Regions from separate parts of the Sphingobium sp. TomMM7A genome, predicted to be linked through region 3. Evidence: riboswitches for the same ligand, from Rfam matches in the RefSeq annotation. Region 3 holds a riboswitch; each other region holds the start of a gene.
What was found. Region 3 has a riboswitch for cobalamin ahead of ACZ5ZH_RS16930 (TonB-dependent receptor). Riboswitches for the same ligand answer to the same signal wherever they lie in the genome.
Positions count from the first base shown of each region.

Region 1: it holds a riboswitch for cobalamin, as region 3 does, so the genes downstream of both, ACZ5ZH_RS14305 (cobalamin biosynthesis protein CobG) here and ACZ5ZH_RS16930 (TonB-dependent receptor) in region 3, are expected to answer to the same signal.
Region 2: it holds a riboswitch for cobalamin, as region 3 does, so the genes downstream of both, ACZ5ZH_RS14335 (HoxN/HupN/NixA family nickel/cobalt transporter) here and ACZ5ZH_RS16930 (TonB-dependent receptor) in region 3, are expected to answer to the same signal.
Region 4: it holds a riboswitch for cobalamin, as region 3 does, so the genes downstream of both, ACZ5ZH_RS00505 (TonB-dependent receptor plug domain-containing protein) here and ACZ5ZH_RS16930 (TonB-dependent receptor) in region 3, are expected to answer to the same signal.

Region 1 covers NZ_AP027312.1:321,665-327,272, forward strand. Annotated here, with positions in the region: gene ACZ5ZH_RS14285 (cobalt-precorrin-6A reductase) at 1-162, shown strand, start outside; gene cobJ (precorrin-3B C(17)-methyltransferase) at 138-887, opposite strand; gene cobI (precorrin-2 C(20)-methyltransferase) at 884-1,606, opposite strand; gene ACZ5ZH_RS14300 (precorrin-8X methylmutase) at 1,603-2,229, opposite strand; gene ACZ5ZH_RS14305 (cobalamin biosynthesis protein CobG) at 2,229-3,284, opposite strand; cobalamin riboswitch at 3,516-3,740, opposite strand; gene ACZ5ZH_RS14310 (alpha/beta fold hydrolase) at 3,872-4,726, shown strand; gene bluB (5,6-dimethylbenzimidazole synthase) at 4,837-5,475, opposite strand; gene cobO (cob(I)yrinic acid a,c-diamide adenosyltransferase) at 5,475-5,608, opposite strand, start outside.
Region 2 covers NZ_AP027312.1:329,616-334,591, forward strand. Annotated here, with positions in the region: gene cobN (cobaltochelatase subunit CobN) at 1-1,818, opposite strand, end outside; gene cobW (cobalamin biosynthesis protein CobW) at 1,818-2,858, opposite strand; gene ACZ5ZH_RS14335 (HoxN/HupN/NixA family nickel/cobalt transporter) at 2,855-3,904, opposite strand; cobalamin riboswitch at 4,078-4,322, opposite strand; gene fdhD (formate dehydrogenase accessory sulfurtransferase FdhD) at 4,427-4,976, shown strand, end outside.
Region 3 covers NZ_AP027312.1:940,857-946,464, reverse strand. Annotated here, with positions in the region: gene ACZ5ZH_RS16945 (helix-turn-helix domain-containing protein) at 1-341, opposite strand, end outside; gene ACZ5ZH_RS16940 (MaoC family dehydratase) at 659-1,111, shown strand; gene ACZ5ZH_RS16935 (hypothetical protein) at 1,150-1,392, opposite strand; gene ACZ5ZH_RS16930 (TonB-dependent receptor) at 1,624-3,603, opposite strand; cobalamin riboswitch at 3,823-4,069, opposite strand; gene ACZ5ZH_RS16925 (hypothetical protein) at 4,416-4,595, opposite strand; gene ACZ5ZH_RS16920 (LysR family transcriptional regulator) at 4,780-5,608, opposite strand, start outside.
Region 4 covers NZ_AP027311.1:98,339-103,946, forward strand. Annotated here, with positions in the region: gene mobA (molybdenum cofactor guanylyltransferase) at 1-377, opposite strand, end outside; cobalamin riboswitch at 439-663, shown strand; gene ACZ5ZH_RS00505 (TonB-dependent receptor plug domain-containing protein) at 835-2,670, shown strand; gene ACZ5ZH_RS00510 (ABC transporter substrate-binding protein) at 2,707-3,534, opposite strand; gene ACZ5ZH_RS00515 (FecCD family ABC transporter permease) at 3,630-4,625, shown strand; gene ACZ5ZH_RS00520 (ABC transporter ATP-binding protein) at 4,619-5,398, shown strand; gene ACZ5ZH_RS00525 (penicillin-binding protein activator) at 5,498-5,608, opposite strand, start outside.

The DNA of each region.
Region 1 (5,608 bases), 380 kb from region 3:
AATGCTGGAGGCGCAGGCGCGCGTGCGAAGATCGATGCGGCGCGAACGCTCGGCTTGCCTGTTATCATGATCGACCGGCCCGCAATGCCACAGGCGCAGGCCGTCCATGACATCGCCGATGTGCTGGCGTGGATCGATCATTCGGCCCATCGCGGTGTGTAGAGGATCGGGCGGGCAGCCCCCTCGATAAGGCGGGTGCGGCTTGAACCCACGATCACCATCGTGCGCATGTCCGCCATGTCGGCGCTTGCCTCGCCCAGCGTGACGACCCGCAATTGCTCGTCCGGCGTCGATATAGCGCGCGCGAAGAGGATCAGCCGGTCGTCCCCACATTCCTCGCGCAATATGTCGAGCGCCCGCGCAAAGCCCTCCGGCCGCGCCTTCGACCGGGGATTGTAGAAGGCCATCGCGAAGTCGGCCTGCGCGGCGAGACGCAGGCGCCGCTCGATCAGCGCCCAGGGCTTCAGATTGTCCGACAGGTTGATCGCGCAGAAATCATGGCCCAGCGGAGCGCCCGCCCGCGCCGCGGCGGCCAGCATGGCGGTAATGCCGGGCAGGATGCGAATGTCGATCTCGCGCCACGCACGCGGCCCAGCCTCCAACGCCTCGAACAGCGCCGACGCCATCGCGAACACGCCCGGATCTCCGGAGGATGCGACCACCACGCGCCTCCCCGCCGCCGCCATTTCCAACGCATGGGCGGCGCGCTCCAGCTCCACCCGATTGTCCGACGCATGGCGCAAAAGGCCGGGGTGATCCGCCACCCGCGCGACATAGGGCGCATAGCCCACCAAATCGGTCGCCTCGGCCAGTGCCTGCGTCACTTCGGGCGTCACGAGCGCTTCAGCGCCCGGTCCCAGTCCCGCCACCGCCACCCATCCGCTCATGGCCGCCGTCCCTGACCATGGATCAGCAGGATGGAAAAATAGCTGGTGATCGCCTCTGCCTCGGCCAGCGGAGTGATCTTCTGATCTGCCATCGTCGCATATTCGACCAGCCAGGCGCAGTCTTGCTTGCTCGCCGCCTCTACTGCGCGGCGCAGCTTGGCCAGATTGCGGCCGATCTTCATGACGACCAGCGCATTGCTGTCATGGATGCGCCGGGCCAGTTCCTCTTCGGGCAGGGTCGCCATCAGCACCGTCAGCACATCGTCGCCCCAGCTGATCGGCGTGCCGCTCGCTGTCCAGGCGCCCGACATGCCGGTGATGCCCGGCACGATCCGCACGGGCGCGAGTGGCGACAGGCGGCTGTGCAGATGCATGAAGCTGCCGTAGAAAAAGGGGTCGCCTTCGCACAGTACGACCACATCCTCGCCCGCCAATGCCAGTCCATGCAGATGTGCGGTGCACTCGGCATAAAAGGCGGAGAGGCGCTGGTTGTATCGAGGATTGGTGACAGGAATTTCGGTCGTTACCGGATATTCCATCGCATATTCGACGGCATCGGGACGCAGCAGCCCATCGACGATCTTGCGCGCATGACCCGCGCGGCCGGGCTTGCGGAAATAGGCGATGTGGCGTGCGTCGCGGATCAGTCGGTCGGCGCGCACGCTCATCAGGTCCTGCGCGCCGGGGCCAAGGCCCACGCCATGGATCGTGCCGCTCATTCGGCTGCACTCGCCAGCGCGTTGACGGCCGCGACGGTGATCGCGCTGCCGCCCAGCCGCCCTTCGACGATGCAGCAAGGCACCGGCTGCGCCTGCCACAGTGCCTCCTTCGATTCCGCCGCGCCGACGAAGCCGACCGGGCAGCCGATGATCGCCGCCGGGCGTGGGCATGCCGGGTCTTCCAGCATGTTGAGCAGGTGGAACAGCGCGGTCGGGGCGTTGCCGATTGCGACCACTGCTCCCGCGAGATGGGGCCGCCACAGCTCCAATGCCGCCGCCGATCGCGTGTTTGCCATAGTCCGGGCAAGATCAACTTGGCTGTTATTCAAGGTGCAGATGATCGCATTGCCAGCGGGCAGGCGCGCACGCGTGATCCCTTCTGACACCATTCGAGCGTCACACAGGATCGGGGCGCCTGCTTCCAGCGCGGTGGTCGCGGCTTTGGCAAATCCGGGCGAAAAGCGGACATGCGGCGCAAGGCCGACCATTCCAGCGGCATGGATCATGCGGACGGCAACCCGCTCTTCCTCTGCCGCAAAGCGGTCGAGCACCGCCTCCGCCCGGATCATGCGGAAGGATTGGCGATAGATTTCCGCGCCGTCGGTTTCATAGAGATGCGGCATCAATTGGCTCCGAAAAGGGCGAGTATCTGATCGGGCGACAGGCCCGTTTGCAGCGGCGGCGCACCCGCGCACGCATTGTGGGCAAGGTCGAAACGGCCCTCCCGCCCGGTGAGGACCAGCGCCGCCTGCGAAGGCTGTGCGCACCCCTTGGCGCAACCGGACACATGCAGCCCGCGAACATGCGGCGCCAGCCGAGCGGCCAGATCACGCGTCGTGACGCTCGCCTGCGGGCAGGCTGGCGCACCGGGGCAGCAATCGGTCGAAAGGCGCGGATCGGTTGGGTCATCGGCAGGCGCGTCGCTGCCTTCCAGCACCAGTCCCCGCCAAGGGGTGAGCCGCACCGCCTCCACGCAGTCCGCCATCACGGCAAGCAGCGCAGGCGCCTCGATCCTGCCAAAGGGCGCTGCATGGAAAGGGCCGGGCGCAGCGGCCAGGGCAGCAGCGCGAGGCCGGGCGGGGGCAGGGGCCTCAGTCGCTACATCAGGCAGCGGGGCCGAATGCCGCGCCATGCGCCCCGCCTGCGCGCCACCGCTGGCTACGTACCAATGGGCATGACGGATCAACCCCTCGGCTGCGTCCTCTGCACTCACGCCCACGCCATGCGCGCGCCCGTCGGAGCGCAGGATAAGCCCGCCGCTCGTCCCTCTTTCGATCCGGAAATCAGCCGGAACATCGCTCAGCACCGGCGCAGGCCCCGCATCGATCGCAAAGCCGACCTTTGCGGGCAGATCGGGCAGCTCGGCCATGCGCTCGATCAAGGCGGCGGCTATGACCGAACTGTCATCGCCCGGCAGCCAGTCGGGGCTGATCAGGACAGGAATCTGCCTGTCCCGATCCGCATCGGCATCCGCCAACTCAATCGCGACGAGCCTCTCCATCAGCGTGCCATGGCTCGCTTGCGGCACGCCCCTGATTTGCAAGGCGGCGCGATTGGTGATGTCAATATGGCCATTGCCCAGCGCGAGAGATGCCTCGCACAACCCCACAACCTGCGCGCGGGTCATCCGGCCTAGCGGCGGGCGCACCCGGACCAGCAGCCCGTCGCCGGCCATCATCGGCCGCCATGCCGTCGGGCACCAGCCGCGCACGCCATGGGCCGGGCGTGAAACAGCGTCGGCACGTTGCGCCTGCTCCAGCATTGCTCCTGCACTCCCCGCACCAGCGCCACGACACGCGGACGGCACGCACAGGCAGGCGGACAGGCCGCACGCCTGCACGGCCGTAGCCGCACGAAATTCGTCGCTCAAACGGAGAACCGAGCCGTGACCATCCCCTGGATCATGGCAAGAGCGACCTTTGCTCCGGCAGGTCTCCTGGCTTGCGGGTCACAGCTTGGCATGGGGCCTTCCCGGATCGCTCCAGTGGCTGGCCGCCCCATTCTCAGGGTCGGCCGGTCCATGCCTCGCTCGCCGCTCACAGTTGCAGGGACAGCCACGGATTAGGGAGGAAATCCTCCCGCACCGCGTTCCCATTTAAGCCCCTTGCGGGGCACCGGCGCGATCGATGAACCGGGACGAACCCGGCTCGACGCGCTTCATAGGGGGGATGCAGGCGAAAGGGAAGTGGCCAAGGGCCGCTTCCTTGCGTCAACCCAATGTCACCGCTACGCCTTCATCAACGATTGTAGAATGGAGAGGAAAAAATGAGCGATTTCAACTTCGAAGCGACCAGCCGCTTCCTGGAAACGGACAAGGGGCGGCTCCATTATCATGAAGCCGGATCAGGTCCCGCGCTGCTGTTGCTTCACGGCTCAGGCCCCGGTGTTACTGGCTGGGCGAATTTTCAGGGTAACCTGCCCTTCTTCTCCCAGCATTTCCGCACCATCATCCTGGACGCGCCCGGTTATGGGAAAAGCGATCCCGTTGATGGCGATCCGGTGGGCGTGGCGCGCGACGCTGTTGTCGCCCTGATGGACGGCCTTGGCATCGACCGCGCCCATGTGGTCGGCAACAGCTATGGCGGGATCGTGGGCGGGCATCTGGCGGCGTCCCATCCTGACCGCGTGCTGCGCTACATCACGATTGGCGGGATCGGTTTCAACATTACCTCCACCTTCCCTAATGAAGGGCTGACCCGTCTCGTCGATTTCATCGAGGACCCGACGCGGGAAAACATCATCGCCTGGCTGGAATCCATGGTCTACGACAAATCGATCATCACCGACGAACTGATCGACATGCGTTACAAGGCGGCGCTGGAGCCGGTGACGATGGAAAGCAGCCGCAAAATGTACACGCGCGCGGCACTAGGCTTCATCGCCCAGTCGATGAGCGGGCCGGGCGTATCTCAGCGTATCGATTATCTGGGCAGGATTCAGGCGCCCACGCTGATCATGTGGGGCCGCGATGACAAGGTCAGCCCGCTCGACGGCGCGCTGTTGCCCATGCGCATCATCCCCAATGCGGAGTTGCATGTATTTCCGCGCTGCGGCCATTGGACGATGATCGAACACAAGGACCGGTTTGAAACACTAGCGCTGGATTTCTTGCGGGGGTGAGAGAGTTACCTTTTCCCCGTTCGGGCTGAGCTTGTCGAAGCCCTTCACTTTATCTCGAAGAAGTGGAGCCCTTCGACAAGCTCAGGGCGAACGGAGGAGGGCCGGACTCGTTACCGCCGCACCACCACCGAATGCCAATCCGTGCGCTCTTCCCATCCCCGCCGTTCCAGCTCCGGCACATCCTCCTCGCTCACCGGTCGGCCAAGGCACAGCAGCCCCAGACAATCCCAGCCCTCCGGAATATCCAGCATCGCGTCCACGCCTTCGGGCTCCATGATCGACACCCACCCCATGCCGATCCGCCGCGTCTGCGCCGCCAGCCACAGCGTATGGACCGCCATCACGCAACTATAGCGCCGCGCCTCAGGCATGGTGACCGCGCCCAGATGATGGCCGGTCTCCGTCCCATCGTCGCAATAGACGGCGAACAGCACCGGCGCCTCACGCAGCCCATGAAGTTTCAGGCTGCGATAGAGCCGGTCCTGATCCCCGTCATATTCCTTGCCCGCTTCCCTGACTTGGCGGTCGACATGGCACGCCAGCCCCTCGCGCAACTCCGCCGTCTCGATCCGCACGAAACGCCAAGGCTGAGACAGGCCGACGGACGGCGCGCGATGCGCCATGCTCAACAGCCATTCGACATCCGCTTCGTCGATCGGGTCGGTCCTGAAATGGCGAATGTCCCGCCGCGCCCGCACCAGCGCCTCGAACTGCGCGCTGTCGATCGGGGTAATAGCGGGTCCGCTCATCAAAATTCGATCCCTGCCTGCGCCTTCACGCCGCTGCGGAAGGGGTGTTTGATTAGCGTCATTTCCGTCACAAGGTTCGCCGCCTCGACCAGAGCCTCGGGCGCGTTGCGGCCAGTGATGATGACATGCTTCA
Region 2 (4,976 bases), 390 kb from region 3:
GGCTCGGGTGAGGGGGGGCGTCAGATGGTCGATGATGCATGCCCCGATCCGGCGTTTCGCCTGCGTGCCTTCGCCCGGATCGTTGACGATGAACGGATAGATTTGCGGGATCGGCCCGGCGCATATTTCGGGAAAGCAGCTCTCCGACAGCGCGATCGCCTTGCCCGGCAGCCACTCCAGATTGCCATGCTTGCCCACATGCACCACCGCATGCGCGGCGAATGCGCGCGCCAGCCAGATATGGAAGGCGAGATAGGCATGCGGCGGCGGCAGCGCCGGATCATGATAGCTGCTCTTCGGATCGACATCATAGCCGCGCGAAGGCTGCACCGCGACGGCGACCTGACCGAAGCGATGCACCCGAAGGGAGAAGGCCTCACCCTGACAGAAGGGATCATCCTCCGGCTCGCCCCATCGCTCGATAACGGCTGTACGAACGCTTTCGGGAAAGTCATCAAATGCCGCACGATAGTCGGCCAGCGCGAGCGAGCAGGGGGCGTCCCCTCCGGTCATATGCCCCATCAACGCCGCACCATCGGTCGGCGCGTCGCCCGTCCGATAGCCAGCCTCCGCCAGCGCGCGCAGGATCGCCGCCGCGCTTTCCGGCGTGTCGAGGCCCACGCCATTGCCGATCCGTCCATCCCGGTTCGGATAATTGGCAAGGACCAGCGCCACATGCCGACCCTTAACCGGCGTCCGGCCTAATCTGGCCCAGTTTGCAGCCAGTTGGGAAACAAAGTGCACACGATCAGCCAGAAGCTGCGGCACCACGATGCTGCATTCCGTCCGCGTATCGAAGCGGGCGGCGGCCTTGAAAGCGACCGCGCGGGTGAAGATGCGCCCATCCACTTCGGGCAAGGCAATATGCATCGCCAAGTCGCGCGGACCCAGCCCCCGCGCGCTATCCTGCCACGCCGCCTGTTCGGCGCTGGCGAACAAGGTCTGAAGAATCGGGCAATCGGCCTGCTCCAATATGGATGGCGTGCGCGGTTCGCCGGGCGCCGATGCGGCAAAGGCGGTGGCGTTCAGAATGACGTCCGGTCGAGCTACCCCGATCACTCCTTCCAGAAAGTCGCGCGCAAAGGGTTCCCGCAACGCCCGTACATGGACCGGCAGGACATTAAGCCCCGCAGCCCGCAATCCCGCGATCATCGCGTCCACCGCCTCCAGCGTTCCGGCGATCAACAAGGCGCGGTAGAAAAGGAACAGCGCTGTCGGCTGGCCGGATGTCCAACCGGCCTTCACCTGTTCCAGCGTTGGGCGTTCGACACCGGGAAGATACAGGCCCGCGTCGGCGACCGGAACCGGCGCGTCAGGCGCGCCCGCGTCCAACCCTGCAATCCGCGCGGCGGTCCTTAAAAAAGCCGTGGCATTGGCAACGCCGCCCTGCCGCAGATAATCGCGCAGCCGGTCGCATATTTCCGGGGGCAGGGTGGACGCCATCCGCAGTTCGGGATCATCCTCCCGCCCGTCCGCGATGGCGGCGAAAGCAATGCCCCTGTCGCGCGCGACATTGGCGATTTCTTCAATGCCATAGGGCCAATAGCTCTTACCCCCCAACAGTACCACGCAGACGAATTTCGCGTGGGAAATCACATTCTCGACATAGAGATCGACCGAATAGGGATGCTTGAGCTGAAGGAGATTGGCCAGCCTGATCGACGGCCCGCCTTCCCCCAGAATGGCGGCGGCGCTCGCAAAGCAGGCAAGGTCGCTGTCCGCCACGGTCAGCAGCACGATGTCGCCCGGCGATTGGCCAAGGTCGATCGCTTCGTCCCCGTTGGAGACGGTGCCGGGCGTGGCGGTCAGCAAATGCATCAGGCGACCGCCATCTGCTGGATGAATGCCCGTTCGATCGCCGCCCGGTCCAGCCCCGCCTGCCCGATCACCACCAGTCGCGATCGGCGCTCCTCATGCACCTGCCAGTGCCGGTCATAATGATGCTGGATGCGTGGCCCGACCGCCTGAATGACCAGCCTTGCCGGACGGCCCGCAATGGCGACGAAGCCCTTCACCCGCAATATGTCGTGATCGGCTATGACCTGCTTCAGAGCATCCAGCAGCGGCGCAGGATTGCCCAATTCCCCCAACTCCATGACGAAGCTGTCGAAATCCTCATGATCATGATCCTCCTCCTCGTCATGGTGGGAGGGGCGGGCGTCAATCTGGTCCTCGACCCCGGCATCAAGGCCGAGCAGGACCGCCGGGTCGATCTCCCCCCGCGCGGTGCGGACGATACGCACGCCCGGCCGGATTTCCGCCGCCAGATCCCGCTCCAGTTCCGCAAGCCTTTCCGGCGCGACCAGGTCTGTCTTGTTCAGCAGCACAAGGTCGGCACAGGCCAGCTGATCCTCGAAAAGCTCCTCGATCGGGCTGTCATGGTCCAGCGTCGGATCAGCCGCACGAGCGGCAGCCAGCGCTTCCTCGTCATGGGCGAAGCGGCCCGCCGCCAGTGCATCGGCATCGATGAGTGCAATCACCCCGTCCACCGTCGCCCGTGTCCGGATATCGGGCCACTGAAACGCCTTCACCAGCGGCTTTGGCAGGGCAAGGCCCGAAGTCTCGATAATGATATGATCGGGCGGCACATCCCGGTCGAGCAGCCGCTGCATCGTCGGCAGGAAATCGTCCGCCACGGTGCAGCAGATGCAGCCATTGGCCAGCTCGATAATATCCTCATCCGGGCAAGCCTCATCGCCGCACCCCTTCACCAGCGATCCATCGACGCCGACATCGCCAAATTCGTTGATGATGAGGGCAAGCCGCCGCCCACCCGCATTTTCGATCAGGTGGCGGATCAGCGTCGTCTTACCGGCGCCCAGAAATCCCGTGATGACGGTGGCGGGAACCTTGCTCATAAAGTCTGTCCTTGATTGGAGAGGAGCACCTCGATCTCGTCGAAGCGCTTCCAGCGGTAGATGATCCAGCTCACCAGCCAGCAGGCGGCGAACAGGCCGATGATGAAGAAGCCCAGGCTGTTGAAATGCTCGCCCAGATTGGCGGCCACCGACCAGACGCCGCCCGTCAGGCCCAGCTTGTCGCCCAGCAGCGCCGCCGCCTCGATCCCGCCGATGACGATTGCGACCAGCGCGGACACCGATGTGATGGTAATGTTGTAGTAGAGCTTGCGGATCGGCTTCACGAACGCCCATTGATAGGCGCCCATCATCAATGCACCGTCTGCCGTGTCGATCAGCGCCATGCCCGCCGCGAACAGCAGGGGGAAGATGAGCACGGTGGCGATCGAAAGGCCGCTCGCCGCTTGCCCCGCGGACAGGCCGAGGATGGCGACTTCGGTCGCTGTGTCGAAGCCCAGGCCGAACAGAAAGCCCAGCGGCGCCATGTGCCAACTGCGCGTGACCAAGCGGAACAATGGCCGGAACAGACGCGCCAGCATGCCGCGGTTGCCCAGCAATATGTCCATGTCTTCATCGACATAGGTGCCGCCGCTGCGAACATGGTTAAACGTCTTCAGGACCGATCTCAGGATGATCAGGTTCATCGCGGCAATGGCAAAGAGGAAAGTGGCGGATATGATCGTCGCGATCGTCCCGCCGATATCGCCCGCCGCCTCTACGCTGCTCAGCGCGCTGGCGGCGAAAGCGATTCCGACGGCGGCGATCAGCACGATTCCGCTATGGCCGATCGCGAACCAGAGGCCGACGGTCAGCGGCCGCTGACCTTCCTGCATCAGCTTGCGGGTCACATTGTCGATCGCAGCGATATGGTCTGCATCGACCGCATGGCGCAGCCCCAGGCTCCAGGCGAGCAGGGCCGTGCCCAGCATCATCGTGTCGCCCGCAAAGATCAGCAAGGCGCACAGCCATAACGCGATGTTGGCGGCGATCAGCGCGCTGAACATGAACGTGGCACGGCGACGAAGCGCCGGAAATTGCATAACCATTGGAGACATGGCTCCCGTCAGCGTCAGCGAGACTGGACGGGACCTCCGCTAAGCGGCCGACATCACACGCCGGACGGACGCGATGAAGCGTCCGGCACATGAAGCCGGTGCGGTCCCGCCGCACGCGTCGCTCAGACGGAATACCGTGCCCCGGCCATCCCCTGGGCCAAAGCAAGAGCGACCAGACGCCGACAGGTCTCCTGGCTTGCGGGTCATCGCTCGACACATGGCCTTCCCAGGCCTCGCATGATTTAGCGTCCGGCCCAGTGGCTGACCCTCCGATCGGGACGGAAGGTCGCTATGCATCTCACTCACCGCTTACAGTTGCAGGGACAGCCGCGGATTTGGGCGCCTTGTGAGCAGCCCGCACCGCATTCCCTTTAAAGCCCTTTCGGGCACCGGCGCGATCGAGGCCGTGCATAGATGGCTTGGCCGCCAAAGGGAAGCGGCAGTTGCATGACCGCGTCCATTTGCCTCCCACACCATATTGCCGGGCGCACATTGCCCGCCTAGACCGGCCTTATGACTTCGCCTTTTTCCTTTACCCGCATCACGCCCGACGGCGAGGCGTCGCCCGTGACGCGCGAGTTGGCGGAGGAAGTGCCCGTCGCGATCGAGTTCAACGGCGTTGGCTATGCCGTGTTGATGGCGACGCCGACCAATGTTGCGGAACTGGTGCAGGGGTTCGCGCTGGCCGAGCGGCTGGTCATCCCATCCGACGCGCCGCTCGACGTCGATGTCCATGCTACGGAGCAGGGCTTGGTCGCACGGGCTACGCTGCCGGAAGACCGCGTCGAGGGGCTGCTGGGCCGGGTCCGTCATCGCGTCTCCGATTCTTCCTGTGGTCTGTGCGGCGTTGAAAATCTGGAGCAGGCGATGCGGCCCTTGCCTGTCGTGACCGCCCGATCGAAAGCGAGCCGGGAAGCGATCTTCGGCGCGCTGCACGATCTTGCCGCGCATCAGCCGCTCAACCGGCAAACCGGCGCGGTCCATGTTGCTGCGCTGGCCGGGGCGGATGGTGCGATCCGCCTCGCCTATGAGGATGTGGGCCGCCACAATGCCTTCGACAAGC
Region 3 (5,608 bases):
CAACCCGTGACGATGATGAAGAAAATGGTGGATAGTTCGGGGCTTGTGGTCAGCGCCTTTTCCTGCGCCAGCGTCAGCTTGTCGGATGACCGATCGCGCACGGCGGCCTCTTCGGCGATTTCGGTGAGCGTGGTGTCGGCGAGTGCGCACAGTTGCGACAAGGTGCGCAGGCCCAGCCCACGGCCATGCAGCCATCGTTTGACGGTGGCGGTGCCCACGCCAAGCTTTTTCGAGACGTCGGCCTGGGTCAGGCCCGCTGCTCGTAGCCGCCGTCGGAGCGCCGCCAGCAGCAGCTCATGTTCCATTCCGAAAGGGTCGTTGGACGGATGAGAGGGGCTCATCAGATGATCCCTTCCCACGCTGCAAGGATGATGTGGGCCGACCACGGCGCTAGATCATATTCCGCGATGTTTGATCGTGGATGGTTCCGCGATCGATATCCATCCCTCGACTCTTCGGCTGCACGGCTTTCGTGCAGCCGAAGCTTCTTGTCTTCTCCAGTCATGGCCTCTCCAGCTTATTCTTTTGGGAAGGGTAAGTAACTCGACGCCGCTGACAAGGTCCAACTGATCCTCATCACCACTAGAGTATTTTCCTATCGCATTCGCGCATGCTTGTGCATAGTTTTGCTCTTGGAGCAGCATGGGGGGTGAATGGAATGAGCCAGTTTCTCGATTATCTTCAGGCGCGGGCGGACGAGGAAGACGTGTCGGACTGGTTCCTGGTCAGTCAGGAGATGATCGACCAGTTCGCCGAAGCGACCAAGGATCATCAATATATCCATGTCGATCCGGAGCGCGCGAAGCAGTCACCCTTCGGCGGGACGATTGCTCATGGTTTCCTGACGCTTTCACTCCTGCCGCATCTATGCGCCGATGCGCGAGGCGACATCGTTCCCGACGGCGCCACGGAGATCAATTATGGCAGCAACAAGCTGCGTTTTCTGGCGCCCGTACGATCCGGCAAACGTGTGCGCGGAAGGTTCAAGCCGCTGGAGATCGTCGAAAAGCGGCCGGGGCAGATTCAGCTGACCACCGAAGCAACGGTAGAGATAGAAGGCGAGAGCAAGCCCGCGCTCATCTGCGAATGGATAACCCAGTTCCAGCTTTGATCCGGCAATCGTCGGCGTAAGCGGATTGGGCTATCCATTTAGGCGGCGGTGTTGGTCGCGTGCAGGCCGAAGGCCATGCGCGCGGCGTTGATGGTGTATTCATACTCCTCGCCGCCCGGTACGAGGTCGTGCCAGTTCTTGTGCGTGATCGCCGCGAAACTGTCCTGCCATATTTTGCAGGCAATCAGTTGTATTTCTGTTTCCTTGGGGGCGCGCTGTGCTTCCAGGCAGTCACGCAATATCGCGTGAAAAACGGCGCCCCTTAATGGTGCGTGCTTCATTGGCATCCTCTCCAGGCTACTGATTCTTTGTCCAGATTGCCGAGGGGGAAAATTGCATAGCGGCGAAAAGAGGTCAACTACGTCTCAAAATTTCCACGGGTATTTAACATGTATTCTATTGTAGTTTGACCGTTGCCCTATCCACTTTTACTTTATGAACATCGCCGTTCATTATGTAAGCCATTGATTGGGAAGGCCGCAGGGTCTTTGTAGATGCGGCCTTCCCCAGCATTAGAAGCTGAACTTGATGCCGCCTCTCACCGTTCGCGGTTCGACCACGCGGCTTAGCCTCCCTTCGACAGGCTCCGCATCTGCGGCGGGAAGGTAGGACTCGTAATAATAAGCGATGTCCTTGTCCCCGCTGCCAAGGATGTTGAGCAGTTCGGCATAGACTTGCACCCGCTTCCCCTTCCAGGCGGCGCGCGCGTTGACGACCGTGCTACCGGAATCGCGCACGCTATTGTCCTCGATCAGCGGCGAGGGGCCAAGGTGACGGACGCGGATGCTGGCTTCCCATGGGTCAAGCACGATGGCTGCGCCAGCGGACGCGGCGTTTTTGAAGGCGTTAGGGATATGGTCGCCATTGGTATAGCGGCTGTGGCTGGCGGTGTAATTGCCGTCGAAGGCGAGCCAGGGGAGCGGGCGCCAGAAGGCGACAAGCTCATAGCCGTGGCGGCGGCTGGCTCCGCTGGGTTCGACCGCGTTGGAGTCGCCGATGAAGCGCAACTCGCTCCCGACGTTCAGCCACCAATAGGTTGCGGTGAAGGTGAAGCCGGGTAGTTGCAGGCGGCCGCCCAATTCCTTGCCCGTGCCGCGCACGAGCATCGGGACAGGCGTGTCGACATTGACCGCGCCGCGCGCATCGTTGGAATGAAAGCCCCGGCCCCAATTGGCATAAAGTTCGACATGCGGCGTGATTGCCCAGGCCGCAGATGCCTTGGGAGAGACGAGCGTGTCCGATCCGCTGCCTTCGCCCAGCGCAGCGGCGACGGCGTCGCGGGCGCGGACGTCGTAATGATAATAGTCGCCGCGCAGGCCGCCAGTGACTCGCAAGCCCGGCAGCGGCGTGACGGTGGCTTCGCCATAGAGCGCGGCTGAACCCTGCTTTACGCGATAGCGGCCGAGCGAGGATAGGGAGGTGCGGTTCGACGTGCGATTGACGCCGACATTGCCGATCGCGTCATAGCGATTTTCCGTGCCGAGCTTCAGTTGCAGAGCGGAGGCGATGTCCCAGCGCTTTTCGCCGGTGAAGCCCAGTACCCAGCGTCGATCGAACTGCTCGATTTGCGCGCTGGTGCCGTCGGGATCGGTGTAGGTGGGGTTGGAGAACATCGTCCAGTCATAGAATTGCGCGTAGAGATTGGCGCGCCATGTCGGCTGGAGGGTAGCGATATTGCCGATGATGCGCGTCGTTTCGCCGCGCGCGGACGGATCGGGCGAACAGAAGACATCGGGGCAGAGCGGCGTGCCGATGATCCGTTCGGGTATCTGCTCGGTCGGGCGCCATGTCGCGCGATAGGCGTGGAGCGTGGCGTCGATCTTACCGGCCCCGGCGGGAAGCGTATATTTGGCGAAACCTGCATAGTGGCGCAGATGTTCGGCCTCCTGCCACGGGCCGTCATAAGCCTTGGCCTGGGCGACGAGGGTGAGATTGCCTGCGCCTGCCTTTACCGTGCCGCCCACCGCCAGTCTGCGCCAGCCGAAGGAGCCGCCCTCCGCCGCGCCCCATGGACGGTCATAGCCATCGATCGTGGTCATATAGGCCGCGCCCGCGAGTGCGAAGTCGCCGCCATCGGCGCGATAGGGGCCTTTGCGAAAATCCTCTCTCGCGATGATTTCGGGGATGAGGCCGTTCAAGTCGAGATAGCCTTGGCCATGGCCGTGGCTGCGGAAGTTCATCTGAACGCCGTCGATATAGGTGGTGAAGTCCGACCCATGGTCGAGATTGAAGCCGCGCAGGAAATACTGATTGGCCTTGCCGCTGCCCGAATGTTGGGCCGCGACCATGCCGGGCACCGCTTCGAGCAGTTCGGCGACGCGCAGCAGCGGGCGGACGAGAAGGTCCGCGCCGCCGACGCTGCCCTCGCTTGCCGCATGAGCGGTGCCGATCTTGTCCTCTCCCCGGCCGAAGACGACGATGGTGTTCGCATCCTCGCCCGCGTCATTCGCATCGGCAGCGAAGGCGGGGAATGGGAGGAGCGTGGCGGTCAGCGCGCAGGCAGCGCGGTGGAGTTGATTGGGTAGTTTCACTTGATGCACTCCGGGCGTCTGGCGACACTCGGCGAGAGACCTGCCGCCAGACGGCGACCGGCGCGCGCCGACGGCCGGACGCCCCCAAGGCGACCGCCAGCGTCACCGAAGCGGCCTCTCGCCGCTCGTTCGTCGCTCAGACGGAAACTACCGTGCCGCGGCCATCCCCTGGACCAAGGCAAGAGCGACCAGACGCTGGCAGGTCTCCTGGCTCGCGGGTCATCGCTTGATGCACGGCCTTCCCGGGCCTCGCAGGATTTAGCGTCCGGCTCAGTGACTTGCCCCATCCCGCCTAGGAGGTGGGGCGATGTGCATCGCGCTCGCCGCTTACAGTTGCAGGGACAGCCTTGGCTTGGGGAGGCGGATGCCTCCTTTACCATGTTCCCTTTTAAGCCTCTTTCGAGGCACCGGCGCGATCATTTTCCCAGGGGTTGCCTGGGTGACGGGGCGATAGCGGAGGTGTGGGGGTTGGGCAAGGGGGGTGGGTAGGGGGGTGGGGTGAGGTAACTTGCTCCCTCTCCCCTTCAGGGGAGAGGGTTGGGGAGAGGGGAGCGGCGGTCGTGCTTTGCGTTCCCCTCTCCCGCCTTCGCTACGCTCGGCACCCTCTCCCCTGAAGGGGAGAGGGAATGGGCGTGTCCCTCATTTTTCCGTTTGTCATCCCAGCGGAAGCTGGGATCCCCTTGCTAGGAGGCGCGTGGTCGCCTGAGATGCCAGCTTTCGCTGGCATGACGGTACGTGGTGGGACGCTGGCGTAGCCGCTTGGCGTTGATGGATTAGTTCAGCGTCGCGCCGCGCTCGCGCTGGAGGCGTAGGGCCATGGCTTGGTAGCGGACGGCGCGTTCATTGTGGAGGGCGATGGTGGCCTGGTCTGCGCCGCGAAGGCGGGCTTCCCTGGCCTGCCGCGCTTCCTGGGCGGCGCAGGCGGAAAAATGTGATGCGTTATTGGGGCGCATGGCCCTTATCCTCTCTCAATTTCTTATGGCTCGAACGATAACATCGGCCTGTTTCCCGCTGCCATTACGCAGGTTAACTCCGGAAAGCTTCTGTTTTTTGACAGCCTGCTTGCAAATGATTTCAGGAAGGGATTTCTGCGCTTTTCAAGCAGTTGAGCGGATGGCGCTAAGGGGCTTCATGCTATCAGCCGCCCCGGTTCCACGATGCATCGCGGAAGATTTCGCGCAGGAAGCCGATGAAGGCATCAACGGCGGCGGGACGGCCTGCGGCGCGGGGGTGGACGGCGTGAACGGCGAGGTCAGCGGGGCCTTCCCAGCTATCGAGGACGCGGACGAGGCTGCCTTCCGCGATCAGGTCGCCCACGTCCCAGAGCGAGCGCAAGGCGATCCCGACCCCGGTAAGGGCGAGTTCGCGCACGATTTCGCTGCTGTTGGTGCGGACATGGCTTTGGCCATCGATCAGCTTGCGCGCGCGGCCATTCATCAGCCGCCATGGCAATTGTCCATCGGCCGCGAGCAGGCGGTGGCGGGGGAGGTCGGCGATCTTGTCCGGAATGCCATGCGCGGCAAGATAGGCGGGGCTGGCGCAGAGGATGCGGCGGTTGGTGGCGAGATGATGTCCCTCCAGATGGAGAGGAATGTCGCTGGTGATACGGATCGCCACGTCGATGCGCTCGGCGAGCAGGTCTTCATAGGCGTCGGACAGGTTGAGTTCGAGATCGACGCGCGGATGGAGGTCCAGAAAGCGGCCAACATGGGGCGCCACATGCAGGCGGCCGAAGGAGGTGGGAGCCGAAATGCGCAGCGGCCCGGACGCGCTCCGATGCCGACTGGTGACGCGTTGCTCCGCCTGCTGGATGGCGTCGAGGATGGCGACAAGGTCGCGGTGCAGGCCGACGCCTTCCTCCGTCAGGGCAAGGCGGCGCGTGGTGCGATGGATGAGGCGGACGCCGAGGCGCGCTTCCAGCCGGGAGATGCGTTTCGACATCATGGCGGGCGAGATGTTCAATATG
Region 4 (5,608 bases), on a different replicon from region 3:
CCGGCAGGCCAGAACCCCGCCAGTTGCTGCCCCTTCAGCACCGCCCCACTGTCACCCACAAGCGCCTCCACCAGAGCCGCCGGATAAACGGGCATGTCGCACCCCGTCGTCAGCACCGCATCGTAACCTTGACTGCGCGCATAATGCAGCGCCGCGTTCAGCCCGCCCAGCGGCCCCATGTCCGCCGCTGGCCGATCCGCTAGCCCCGTCAGCCCCTCGACGCTCCGCCCGCAGACCACCACTGCCTCCACATGCGGCGCGATCGCCGCCACAGCATGGTCGATCAGCGTGCGCCCGTCCGGCATCAGCGCGAGAGCCTTGTCGCTTCCGAACCGGGTGGATCGTCCCCCAGCCAGCACCGCACCCAGCAATCGCATTATCCACTCCTTGGCAGAACCCTCAACTTCCCCTATGGCGCGCGGCGTGAGCGGGCAACTGTTCACGAAAGATCGCGCCGGAAAGGGAATGCGGTGCGGACGGGATCACCGTCCAACTCCGCGGCTGTCCCTGCAACTGTAAGCGGCGAGCGCGATGCACAGGGAAACCCGCATGCCTTCAAAGGGGAAGGCGAGGGGGACCGGCCACTGGACCAAAAGTCCGGGAAGGCGTGCATCACCGCGACGACCCGCGAGCCAGGAAACCTACCGGCGCATGGTCGCTCTTGCCTTGGGTCCAGGGATAGGTCCGGGCACGGTGTTTTCCGTCTGAGCGACGAAGCGGCGCAGGGCCGCATCGGTGCGCGTGACGGGGCTGGCGTCTCTTCTTCCCGCGCACCGGCCGCTCATGCGGCAGGCCCTGGGCTCATGTCGCATGGCGCTCAGGGAAGACAGAAATATGATCAGGACCGGAATTTCACTGCTGGCGCTGCTGGCCGCCACCCCCGCTCTCGCCGAAGATTCGGGCGAGATCATCGTCACCGCGCTCGGCATTGAGCAACCCACCGATGAAGTCGGGCAGGCGGTGACCGTGATCGATGAAAAGACGATCGAAACGCGCCAGAATGTCAGCGTCGTCGATTTGCTGATCACCACGCCGGGCGTCCGCTTCAACCGCGCTGACGCCGTGGGCGGCGTCACCGGCATTTCGATCCGAGGCGCGGAAACGACGCAGACGCTGGTGCTGCTCGACGGCGTCAAGATCAATGACCCAAGCGTCATCGGTGATGCCTATGACTTCGGCAACCTGCTGACCGGCAACATCCGCCGCATCGAAGTGCTGCGCGGCTCCAACTCCGTCGTCTATGGCAGCCAGGCGATCGGCGGCGTCGTCAACATCATGTCGGAGGAACCCGGCGAACGCTTTGGCGGCAGCGCCTCGGTGGATTATGGTTATGCCGATACGCTGAACGCAAAGGCCGACATTTCGGGCAGCACAGGCATCGCCTCTGGCAGCGCGGGCGTCGCGTATTTCCGTACCGATGGCATTTCCGCAGCCAAAGGCGGCACGGAGAAGGACGGCTATGAGAACATCGCCACCAACGCAAAGCTGAAGCTCGCCTTCACCGACAATCTCAGCCTCGACCTGCGCGGCTATTATATCCATGCGGACCTCGACACCGACATCTTCTTCGGCGCGCCAGCCGACACGACCGACAGCAGCAAGCTTGACCAATATATCGGCTATGCAGGGCTGAACCTTGCCTCTTTCGACGGCAAATTGACGCAGCGGGCGGCGGTCACCTGGTTCCGTGCAGAGCGCAGCTATGAGTCGCCCTTTGGGCCTTCCGGCTTTACCGGAAAGACGTTGCGGTTCGAATATCAGGCCGTCTTCCAACCCATCGACAGGGCCAAGCTGCTGCTGGGATATGAACATGAACGGCCGGAATATGACTCGTTCTTCTTCGATTCCTTCGCAGGCCAGAATGTCTACAGCAATGCCGGCGCGAATATCGACAGCGTCCATGCCCTGGCCGTGGTCAAGCCCTTCGCCGGTCTGGCCCTGACCGGCGGCGTGCGTCATGACGATCACAGCCAGTTCGGCGGAGCGACCACCTTCGGCGCCAACGCCAACTATTCGCCCAACCATGGCCTCACCAATATTCGCGCAAGCTATGGTGAGGGGTTCCGCGCGCCATCGCTCTATCAGCTTTACGATCCCACCTATGGCAATGCCGCCCTCGATCCGGAGCGGTCGAAAAGCTATGATGTCGGCATCGACCAGCAGCTTGGCGGCGATCAGGCCACGATCTCGGTCACCGCGTTTCGCCGCACCATCGACGGCCAGATCGATTTCGACTTCGGCACGTCGCAATATTTCAATCTCGGCCGCACGCGCGCAAAGGGCGTGGAGGCTATGCTGACGTTGAAGCCTGTCGAAGCGCTGACTGTCACGGCTTCCTATAGCTATGTCGATGCGCGGAACCGCGACACGGGCGCTCGCCTCCCGCGCCGTCCGACGAATGTTGTCAGCCTCGCTGCCGACTATCGCTGGCAGTTCGGACTGTCGGCCGGAGCGACGCTGCTGATGGCCAGCGACAGCTATAATAATGCATCCGCCACCCAGCGGATCGATGGCTATGCGCGGCTGGACCTGCGCGCTTCGCTGCCGATCAACGAGCATCTGGAGATTTACGGCCGCATCGACAATGTTACGGATGAAGAATATGCGACCGTCTATGGCTACAGCACCTACGGCCGATCGGCCTATGGCGGCGTGCGTGTCCGCTTCTGACGGTAGAAGGTGAAGGGGGTGGGCGACCGCCCCGCTTCATCGCCGGGGCGCGGCCTTTGGCTGCGTCCTGCCTTTGCTTGCGGCGTCCGCCTGCGCCACGATGCTGCGCGCGGCCTGCACATAGGCGAGGCCGCCGCACACGGTCCACGCTTGCGGTACGTGGATGCGGGGGATGGATCGCAGCACCGGGTGGTGCAGCATTTCCGTCCCCTGATCGACGACCTTTTCGCTGCCTTGCTCCACAATCAGATAGTCGGGCCTGGCCGCGATCATCTCCTCCAGCGGCACCTGCGCCAGCGCTGGCTTGCCAAGTTTCGCAGCCAGATTGGTGAGGCCTGCGCGCCGGATCAACTCATCGACCAAAGTGCCGGTCCCGGTCATATAGCCGCGCCGCTGATAATAGGCCGCAACGCCGCCGCGCCGGGAGCGGGGCAGGGCGGCAAGGTCGCGCTCCATGCCCGCGATCATCGCCTCGCCCCGCGCGGGATGGCCGACAACGGCCGCCACCTGCCGGATCTGGTCGCGGATGGCGGCAAAACTGTCCGCGCTCGCCAGCCCGAGCTTGCGCCATCGCCCATCCGGCGCGCCGACAACGCCGCCAGCGCCATCGGGAAAGCCGATCACCAGGTCGGGGCGCAGCGCCAATACCTCTTCGGCCGGACGCTTCAGCACGGGGAAACGCCGCGCCTGCCCGATCGCCGCCGACAGTTCCGGATCATGGCCATAGGGGCTCAAGGCCGCGATCTGCCCCGGATCGGCGAGCGCCAGCACATATTGGTCGGAACAGGTGTTGAGCGACACGATACGCTTGGGCGGCGCGGGCGCAGCGCCGGTCAGGCTGACCAAACAACATATCGCCAACATCCTTCTGCGCACCAATCCAGCCTCCGCAAAGCGCCGTGCTCCCGCTTTCGCCGCAGCACTACAACCCCTATCAGCAGCCTTGGAGCGCGCAAGCCATGAAGGCCCGCCGCCCTCCCCTGCTGCTCCCCATCCTTCTCGCGCTCACCCTTTTGGCAGCACTCGGCTCCCTTACACTGGGCGCGGTCCCACTCTCTCCCGCCCGCATCCTGGCCGTCCTCACCGGCGGCGGTGACGAAGTCGCCCGCGCTATCCTCATCGACCTGCGCCTGCCGCGCATGCTGCTCGGCCTGATCGTCGGCGCGATGCTTGGCCTCGCCGGAGCCGCGCTTCAGGGCTATCTCCGCAACCCGCTCGCTGAACCCTCCGTCCTCGGCGCCTCCAACGCGGCGGCTCTCGGCGCTGTCTGCGCCCTATATTTCGGCCTCGCGCAGCTTCACCCGCTCATCCTCCCCGCCCTCGCCATCATCAGTAGCCTCATCGCCATCGCCGCGCTGTTCCTGCTCGCTGGTCCGTCCGAGAGCCCCCTGACCCTGATCCTCGCAGGCATAGCGGTCGCAACCCTCGCGGGGGCGGGCATCAGCCTGTCGCTGAACCTCTCGCCCAATCCCTTCGCGGCGATGGAGATTATGAGCTGGCTGATGGGCAGCCTCGAAAATCGCAGCTACGCCCATGTCTGGATCGCGCTGCCCTGCGTCCTCATCGGCACCGCGCTGCTGATCGCCGACGGCCGCAGCCTCGACGCGCTGACCTTGGGGGAGGAGGGCGCCCAAGCACTGGGCGTTGACCTCTCCAGGGCGCGGCTGCGCATGATGCTGGGCGTCGCGATCGGCGTCGGCGGAGCAGTCGCGGTGTCGGGGGCGATCGGCTTTGTCGGCCTTATCGTCCCTCACCTCGTCCGTCCCCTGACGGATCGCTCCCCTTCGGCGATTCTGCTCCCCTCGCTGCTCGGCGGCGCGGCGTTGCTCACGCTGGCCGACATCGGTGTCCGGCTGATCCCCACCAGCAGCGAATTGAAGCTCGGCGTCCTCACCGCATTGCTCGGCGTTCCAGTCTTCCTCATCCACCTGATGCGGGAGCGCCGGCTATGGTAACCATCCGCGCCGAAAACCTGTCCGTCCGCCTCGGCCGCCATGCCGCCGTGACCGGCGTAACCACGGTGCTGGAGCCGGGGCAACTGGTCGGCATCATCGGCCCCAATGGCGCGGGAAAATCGACGCTGATCCGCGCCTTGCTCGGCCTTGTCCGCGCGGAAAACGGCACCGTATCGATCGACAGCCTGCCGATCACAAGCCTCAGCCGAAAGGACATAGCGCGCCGAGTCGCCTATCTCCCTCAAGGCCAGACGCTGCACTGGCCGCTGCTCGTGGAACGGCTGGTGGCGCTCGGCCGCATGCCCCATCTCGGCCCGCTGTCCCGCCTCTCGCCGCAGGATGAGGCATTGGTCGACGCCGCGCTCGCCCGCGCCGATGTCCTCCACCTCAAGGGCCGGATCGCGACCGAACTGTCAGGCGGCGAGCGCGCCCGCGTCCTCCTCGCCCGCGCGCTGGCAGTAGGCGCGCCCGCGCTCATCGCCGACGAACCCCTCGCGGCTCTCGACCCCGGTCATCAACTGGATGTCATGGACCTACTAAAGGCCGAAGCCCGCACCGGTTCGCTGGTCGTGACGGTGCTGCACGATCTTGGCATGGCCGCCCGTTATTGCGATCGATTGCTGCTGATGGACAATGGCAAGCTTGTAGCCGATGGCAAGCCGCTCGACGTCCTGACGGAACAGAGCCTTGCCCAAGTCTACGGCATCTCCGCCTGCATCGAGCCCGATGGCGAATGGCCGCTGATCCTGCCAACCGGGCGGATCAAAAGCTAACCACCACACTCCGTTCGCCCTAAGCCTGTCGAAGGGCTTCTCTTTTCTTTTAAGAAGGAAAAGGCTTCGACAGGCTCAGGGCGAACGGAGAAGGGGCTGTTATTCCGCGAAAGCCTTGGGCGCAGCCGCCACCACCGTGTAAGTCCCGGCGCCAACCTCTGACACTTCCAGCGCCCGCTCGGCAACCCCGCCACGCCCGAACCGGAACGC